2 linked regions of the Thermochromatium tepidum ATCC 43061 genome follow. The protein of the gene in region 2 binds, or shares a complex with, the protein of the main gene of each other region. Links are inferred from orthologs where the notes say so. Each region holds a gene or a part of one and is shown on either strand. Other genes may lie near its edges. The genes, in order: prmC and prfA.

Region 1 (3,216 bases), 160 kb from region 2 along the record:
AGTCGGCGACTGCGGGCACGGAAGGCACCTCGGGCGTCAGGTTCGGGGGCTTGAGCGGCTACAGATAGCGTCGCCAGTGCTCGGGGCGCTCGTCGCGGCAGCCGTGCTCGATCAGTGCATAGCGCTTGGCGAAGAGCTTTTGGGTTGAGTTGAGTTTATCGAGTTCGAGACCGCTGTTGGCGCGCAGGGTCTCTTCGGTGTAGTGGTGAAGGGCGCGACGCAGACGATTGAACAGATTGGTGTCGAGGTGCAGACCCAGTTCGGTCAGCGCCTCTTCGATCTCGAGCAGGGTAGTCTTGAGGACGTCGTAACTGACGCGCAGCAGACAGGGTGAGACCGGCTCGGCACGCAGGATGCCGTCCACCTCGCTTAGGAATAGCGCCGCCGTTCGCGCTTGATGCGGATTCGGATGAATCCGATGAAACACGATCTCGCGATGCTTGATGCGCTCGTCGTCGTTGATATCCATAGATTCCTCATGCTAATACGGCATTCAAAATAATCAAGCGGTTTAAACTTTGCGCCTGGAAGTTCTCTATCCTCGGGGGCATGATGAAAGAAACCCATATCACGCCGGGCATCTGGCTGCGAAGCCTGTTGTTTTTCATCCTCTACAACCTGATGGGCATTGTGCACAGTTTGGTGAGTTTGGCGCTGGCGCCCTTTCAGACGCGCGAGCAGCGCCATCATTTCGTCAATCACTGGACGCGCGCGACCATGTGGCTATTGCGTCGGCTCAACGGCATCGAGGTCGAGGTCGAGGGACGCGAGCACCTGCCGCGCAATGAGCCTGTGGTGATCATGGCCAATCATCAGAGCGAGTGGGAGACCTTCTATCTCCATTTGTTGGTCTCCCCTCAGGCCACGGTCATCAAGCGCGAGCTCCTGTGGGTGCCGTTCTTCGGCTGGGGGTTGGCGCTGCTCGAACCCATCGCCATCGATCGGGGCAAGCCGGTCCAGGCCCTCAAGACGCTGTTGCGCGAGGGCAAGCGGCGACTCGATCAGGGGATGAGCGTGGTCATCTATCCGGAGGGGACGCGCCAGCCACCGGGCCAGGTCGGGCGTTTTAATGCCGGCGGTGCCCAGCTGGCGTGTCGGTCCGGACGGCGGGTGCTGCCTGTAGTCCATAATGCCGGCGACTGCTGGCCGGCGCGCTCGCTGTTGCGTAAGCCGGGGCGCATCCGGTTGATCATCGGGGAGCCGATGCGCTGTGACTCTGGTGTCGATGCGCTCAACGCCCGGGTCGAGCGCTGGATCCGGGAGAGGGCGGCCTTGATCATGGCGGATCAGAGACAGCCCGAGTCCGGGTACAGGCTCAGCGATAGCCCAGCGTGACACGCTCCAGTCCGGCCAGATCGCGGTGGGTCTCGATCGCCCGCAGTCCAGACTGGGCGAGGATCCGCCGGACCCGTTCGGCCTGATCGAAGCCGTGCTCGACGGCGAGCAGTCCGCCGGGGTGGAGACAGCGTCCGGCGTCGGCGGCGATGGCGCGGATGGCGTCCAGCCCATCGCCGCCTGGGGTGAGCGCTAAGCGCGGCTCGAAACGCAGGTCGCCCCGCCCGAGATGGGGATCCTGCTCGGCGATGTAGGGCGGGTTGCTGAGGATGGCGTCTAGGGTGTCGGACGCCAGGGCCCTTAGCCAGTCCATCTGCAGACAGCGGATCTGCTCCAGACCCAGGAGACGGAAATTGTCCCGGGCGACCGCCAGCGCCTGGGCCGAGCGGTCGGTGGCGATCAGCCGCCAGTCCGGTCGCTCGCTCGCCAGCGCAGCGGCGATGGCGCCGCTGCCGGTGCCGAGGTCTGCCACCTGCACCGGACGTTGGGCGGCGAGTCGATCGAGCGCGATCTCGATCAGGAGTTCGGTCTCTGGGCGAGGAATGAGGGTGTCTGGCGTGACCCTGAGCTCCAGGGTCCAGAATGTCTGGCGTCCGAGAATATAGGCGATCGGCTCGCCGGTGAGTCGGCGTGCGAGCAGGGCCGCGAAGCGTTCGGCGGCGGCAGGATCGAGTATGCGCTCGGGCCAGGCGAGTAGCGCGGTGCGTGTCCAGCCGGTCGCCGCGGTGAGCAACAATTCGGCCTCCAGTCGGGGGTTCGATTCCGGTAGGGTGGCAAGCACCGAGGCAGCCTGGCGCAGGATGTCGTCGGTTCGGCTCATCGCGGGGCACAAATAAAAAGGCTTAGAGGAATGCCTCTAAGCCTTGTTGGGTTTGGTAGCGGGGGCAGGATTTGAACCTACGACCTTCGGGTTATGAGCCCGACGAGCTGCCTGACTGCTCCACCCCGCAATAGAGGGCCTAATAGTAGCCATCCTTGCGAAAGGATGCAACTCTGATACGTGCATTTTTTGGATGACATCGATCAGCCCCCTGAAGCACACCCAAGCATCCGGGACTCACCCGACCATTCTCTGGTTCAGACGTGATCTGCGTCTGGATGACAATCCCGCGCTCGTTGCCGCGTTACGCGATGGGGGGGCGATCATTCCGGTCTATATCCATGCGCCTGAGGAAGAGGCCCCCTGGGAGCCGGGCGCCGCCAGCCGCTGGTGGCTGCACTGGAGTCTGGCGGCACTCGATGAGTCGCTGCGCAACTGCGGTAATCGGCTCTGGATCCTACGTGGACCGAGTCTCGAGGCGCTACGTCGTCTCGTCGCCGAGACCGGCGCGCGGGCGATCCATTGGAATCGTCTCTATGATCCGGCCACACGCGCGCGCGATGCAGAGATCAAGCAGAGGCTGCGCGCCGCCGGTCTGCACTGCGAGAGTCACAAGTCCAATCTGCTCTTTGAGCCCTGGGAGATCCTCAACGCGGGTGGTCAGCCCTATCGCGTCTTCCGTGCCTTCTGGCGCGCCTGGAGTCGCGCGCTGAACGGGAGGCCGCCTTATCCGGCCCCGGAGGTCATTCCAGGACTGCCCCAGGATCGGCCCGAGCCCGGCGAGAGGCCGAGGCTCGATGATCTGGATCTTCTGCCGCGCATCGACTGGGATCAGGGGCTACGCGCGACCTGGACGCCGGGGGAGTGCGCTGCATGGGTGCGCGCCCAGTCCTTCATCACCAGTCGCCTGGCCCAGTATGGCGAAAAGCGCGATCGCCCCGACCAGCCGGGTAGCTCGCGTCTGTCACCCCATCTGCATTTTGGCGAGATCAGCCCGCGCCGTCTGCTTGCTCTGATCGTCACGGCGTTCGGCGACCCGACCCGAGGCGCGGCCGAACCCT
Region 2 (3,317 bases):
GCTGGACTCGCTGGTGCTCGGTGAGCCACAGATCCTCGGCCAGGTCAAGACCGCCTATCAGACCGCCTGTAACTGCTCGGCCACCGGCAAACTGCTGGGCCGGCTGTTCCAGCATACCTTTTCGGTCGCCAAGACGGTGCGCACCGAGACCGCGATCGGTTCCAACCCAGTGTCGGTGGCCTTCGCTGCCGTCAGCCTGGCGCGCCAGATCTTCTCGGACCTCTCCAAGCAGACCGCGCTCCTGATCGGCGCCGGCGAGACCATCGAGCTAGCCGCGCGCCATCTACACCACAATGGCATCGGGCGCATCATCGTTGCCAACCGCACCGTCGAGCGCGCCCACGATCTCGCGGCCCAGTTCGAGGGCTTCGCCATCTCGCTGACCGAGATCGCCAACCATCTGTCCGAGGCCGACATCGTCATCGCCTCCACCGCCAGCCCACTGCCGGTACTCGGCAAGGGCACGGTCGAGCGCGCGCTCAAAAAGCGCAAGCATCGACCAATCTTCATGGTCGATATCGCGGTGCCGCGCGACATCGAGCCCGAGGTCGGGGAACTCGCCGACGTCTATCTCTATACGGTCGACGATCTGAAGGGTGTCATCGACGAAAGTCTGCGCTCGCGTCAGGCCGCCGCCGCGCAGGCCGAGGAGATCATCGACTTCCACGCCGGCGAGTTCATGGCCTGGCTGCGCTCGCTGGATGCCGCCGGCCTGATCCAGGACTACCGTCAGCGTTCCGAGGAGCTGCGCGACGAGGTCCTGGCCCGTGCGCGTCGCCAACTGGAAGCCGGCAAACCGCCGCTCGAGGTGCTCAACTTCCTCGCCCACACGCTCACCAACAAGCTGCTGCACGCCCCAAGTTCGCGTCTGCGTCAGGCCGCGCGCGATGGCGACGCGGTCCTCCTGGAGGCGGCCAACGAACTGTTCCAGCTGACACCCGATCGGACACAGTCTAAGGCATGACCCCTTCGATTCGCGCCAAGCTGGAGCGCGTCGCCGAGCGCTTCGGCGAAGTCATGGCGCTCCTGGCCGAGCCTGAAATCCAGTCCGACCAGGGGCGCTTTCGCGATCTCAGTCGCGAGTACGCCCAGATTCAACCGCTGATGGCATGCTACCAGCGCTATCGCGACGCCGAGCGTGAACTGGCCGCCGCCGAGGAGTTGCTGACCGATCCTGAGATGGCCGGGCTCGCCCAGGATGAGATCGAGGCTGCGCGCAAACGCCTGGACGCGCTCGAACCCGAGTTGCAGACACTCCTGATCCCGCCGGATCCCAATGATCACTGCAATGTCTTTCTCGAGATCCGTGCCGGAACCGGCGGGGCCGAGGCGGCGCTGTTCGCCGGCGACCTGATGCGCATGTACATGCGCTATGCGGAGCTCGTCGGCTGGCGCACCGAACAGGTCTCGGCCAGCGAGGGTGAGCTGGGCGGCTACAAAGAGGTCGTGATCCGGATCAGCGGCAACGGCGTCTATTCGCGTCTGAAGTTCGAGCCTGGCGCGCATCGCGTCCAGCGTGTGCCCGAAACCGAGTCGCAAGGTCGCATCCACACCTCAGCCTGTACCGTCGCCGTGCTGCCCGAGGTCGAGGCGATCGACGCCATCGCGATCAACCCCAATGATCTGCGCATCGATACCTATCGCTCCTCAGGTGCCGGCGGTCAACATGTCAACAAGACGGATTCGGCGATCCGGATCACCCATCTGCCGTCCGGCATCGTGGTCGAGTGTCAGGAAGAACGCTCGCAACACAAAAACCGCGCCAAGGCCATGGCCCTGCTGCATGCCAAGCTGCTCGCCAGTGCGCGCGAGACGCAGGCCAGCGAGCAATCCGAGTCGCGTCGGCTCCAGGTCGGCAGCGGAGATCGTTCCGAGCGTATCCGCACCTACAACTTCCCGCAGAACCGGCTGACCGATCATCGCATCAACCTCACGCTCTACAAGCTCGACGAGGTGATGAGCGGACAGCTCGATCAGGTCATAGAGCCCCTGCTGGCTGAATACCGCGCCGAGCAGCTCGCGGCCATGATGGCAGGCTGAGCGGCTCGGCGCCGATTTCGATGCCGTGGCGTGCGCCGGTCGAACGGCACGGCTGCTCCCGTTCAGTCTGACTTGAATCCCAGCGTGCGATGGCTGCCGTCACAGAAGGGTGTGTTCTTCGACGCCCCGCAGCGACAGAGCGCAGTCTGCGTCCCCTCCCAGGCCGGACGTCCAGAACCGGCAAGGATGGTCAGGTTCCCCTCGAGCTTGAGCGGGCCGTTTGGCATCACCCGCACCCTCAGCGGGCCGCCGCGCTCGCTCAGTCCGGGGCCGCGTGAGCCGACAGCACCGCCGTCCTCAAACCGCACCTCGACATGGCTGTTGTCGCAGAACGGCTTGTTCTTCGAGGCCCCGCAGCGACAGAGCGCAACCCGCCGGCGCACGCCTGGCATATCTTCCGGCGCACCCTCGATCTCCAGATCGCCCGTGAGATAGAGCGGACCATTGTTGGCAACCAGGCAGCGATTCTCGGCAGGGGCAGGTTCGGGTGTGCCGATCTTGTCGCGATAACTCAGGGCGCCGGTCGGACAGCGCTCGACCACCTCGCGCACCTCGGCGCGCGACACCGCGTCGGGCTGGCACCAGGGCTCGCGCCCGGCGACGAACAGCTCGCCCTCGGCCTTGCCGCACTCGCCGAGATGGATACAGAGTCGGCTATCCCAGCTGACATCGATCTCTCGGCCCTCGAAGACGGTGATTGGCTCAGTGCTCATCGGCTATCCCCTCGTGATTCAGCGCTTGATGGTTGAAGGTCGGCCAGGGGGTTCACCCGCCGCCAGGTCCGGATATGGTAGGAGTCTTTAGTGAATCCAAGCGACGAGGGCGGTCTGATCGTCGGCCAGGGTGTTACCTGAGATCAGGGACACCAGGTCAAGGATTGCCTCATGCCTGAGCGAAATTCTAAGGGCGCTGCCCTCGGGTGCCGAGCGAGCCGGCGTCGTCGGCGTCGAGCAGGTCGGTCAATTCGGCGATCTCCAGCAGTGCATGCGGATCGAGCACACGCACCAGGGCCCCCTCCATCCGGATGACACCCTGCTCGGTGAGTGACTTGATGACGCGCGAAAAGGTCTCGGGTTGAACCGACAACCGCGAGGCCAGCACCGCTTTGCGTACGTCGAGTTCGAGCGACCGCGCGCCCGGCGGCAGGTGCGAGGCGAGATAGCGGGCGACGCGACTGGTCGCGGTGTGCAGCGTCAGGTCGTCGATCTCGCCGATGAGCGCGCGCAGACGCTGACTCAGCGCACCGAGCAGCACGAAGCAGGTCGCGACCGACTCGC

What was found.
Region 1: the proteins of prfA (region 2) and prmC are in contact, whole or in part, in a crystal structure (PDB 2B3T), measured with the Escherichia coli proteins. The link is inferred for Thermochromatium tepidum ATCC 43061 from one-to-one orthologs.

What each region holds. Positions count from the first base shown.
Region 1 is NZ_CP039268.1:2,011,746-2,014,961, reverse strand. Bases 236-3,134 are described here. They hold prmC (peptide chain release factor N(5)-glutamine methyltransferase), read right to left. Parts: upstream 2,156-3,134; coding sequence 1,316-2,155; downstream 236-1,315. Other genes in these bases: E6P07_RS09225 (cryptochrome/photolyase family protein), read left to right, coding at 2,349-3,134; E6P07_RS09240 (lysophospholipid acyltransferase family protein), read left to right, coding at 553-1,335; E6P07_RS09245 (hypothetical protein), read right to left, coding at 236-469. In the rest of the region: more of E6P07_RS09245, read right to left, coding at 59-235; more of E6P07_RS09225, read left to right, coding at 3,135-3,216. UniProt on the Escherichia coli protein: Methylates the class 1 translation termination release factors RF1/PrfA and RF2/PrfB on the glutamine residue of the universally conserved GGQ motif, i.e. on 'Gln-235' in RF1 and on 'Gln-252' in RF2.
Region 2 is NZ_CP039268.1:1,848,246-1,851,562, forward strand. The notes cover bases 1-3,000. They hold prfA (peptide chain release factor 1), read left to right. Parts: upstream 1-960; coding sequence 961-2,040; downstream 2,041-3,000. Other genes in these bases: hemA (glutamyl-tRNA reductase), read left to right, coding at 1-964; E6P07_RS08370 (CDGSH iron-sulfur domain-containing protein), read right to left, coding at 2,103-2,753; E6P07_RS08375 (Crp/Fnr family transcriptional regulator), read right to left, coding at 2,941-3,000. Also shown: more of E6P07_RS08375, read right to left, coding at 3,001-3,317. UniProt on the Escherichia coli protein: Peptide chain release factor 1 directs the termination of translation in response to the peptide chain termination codons UAG and UAA.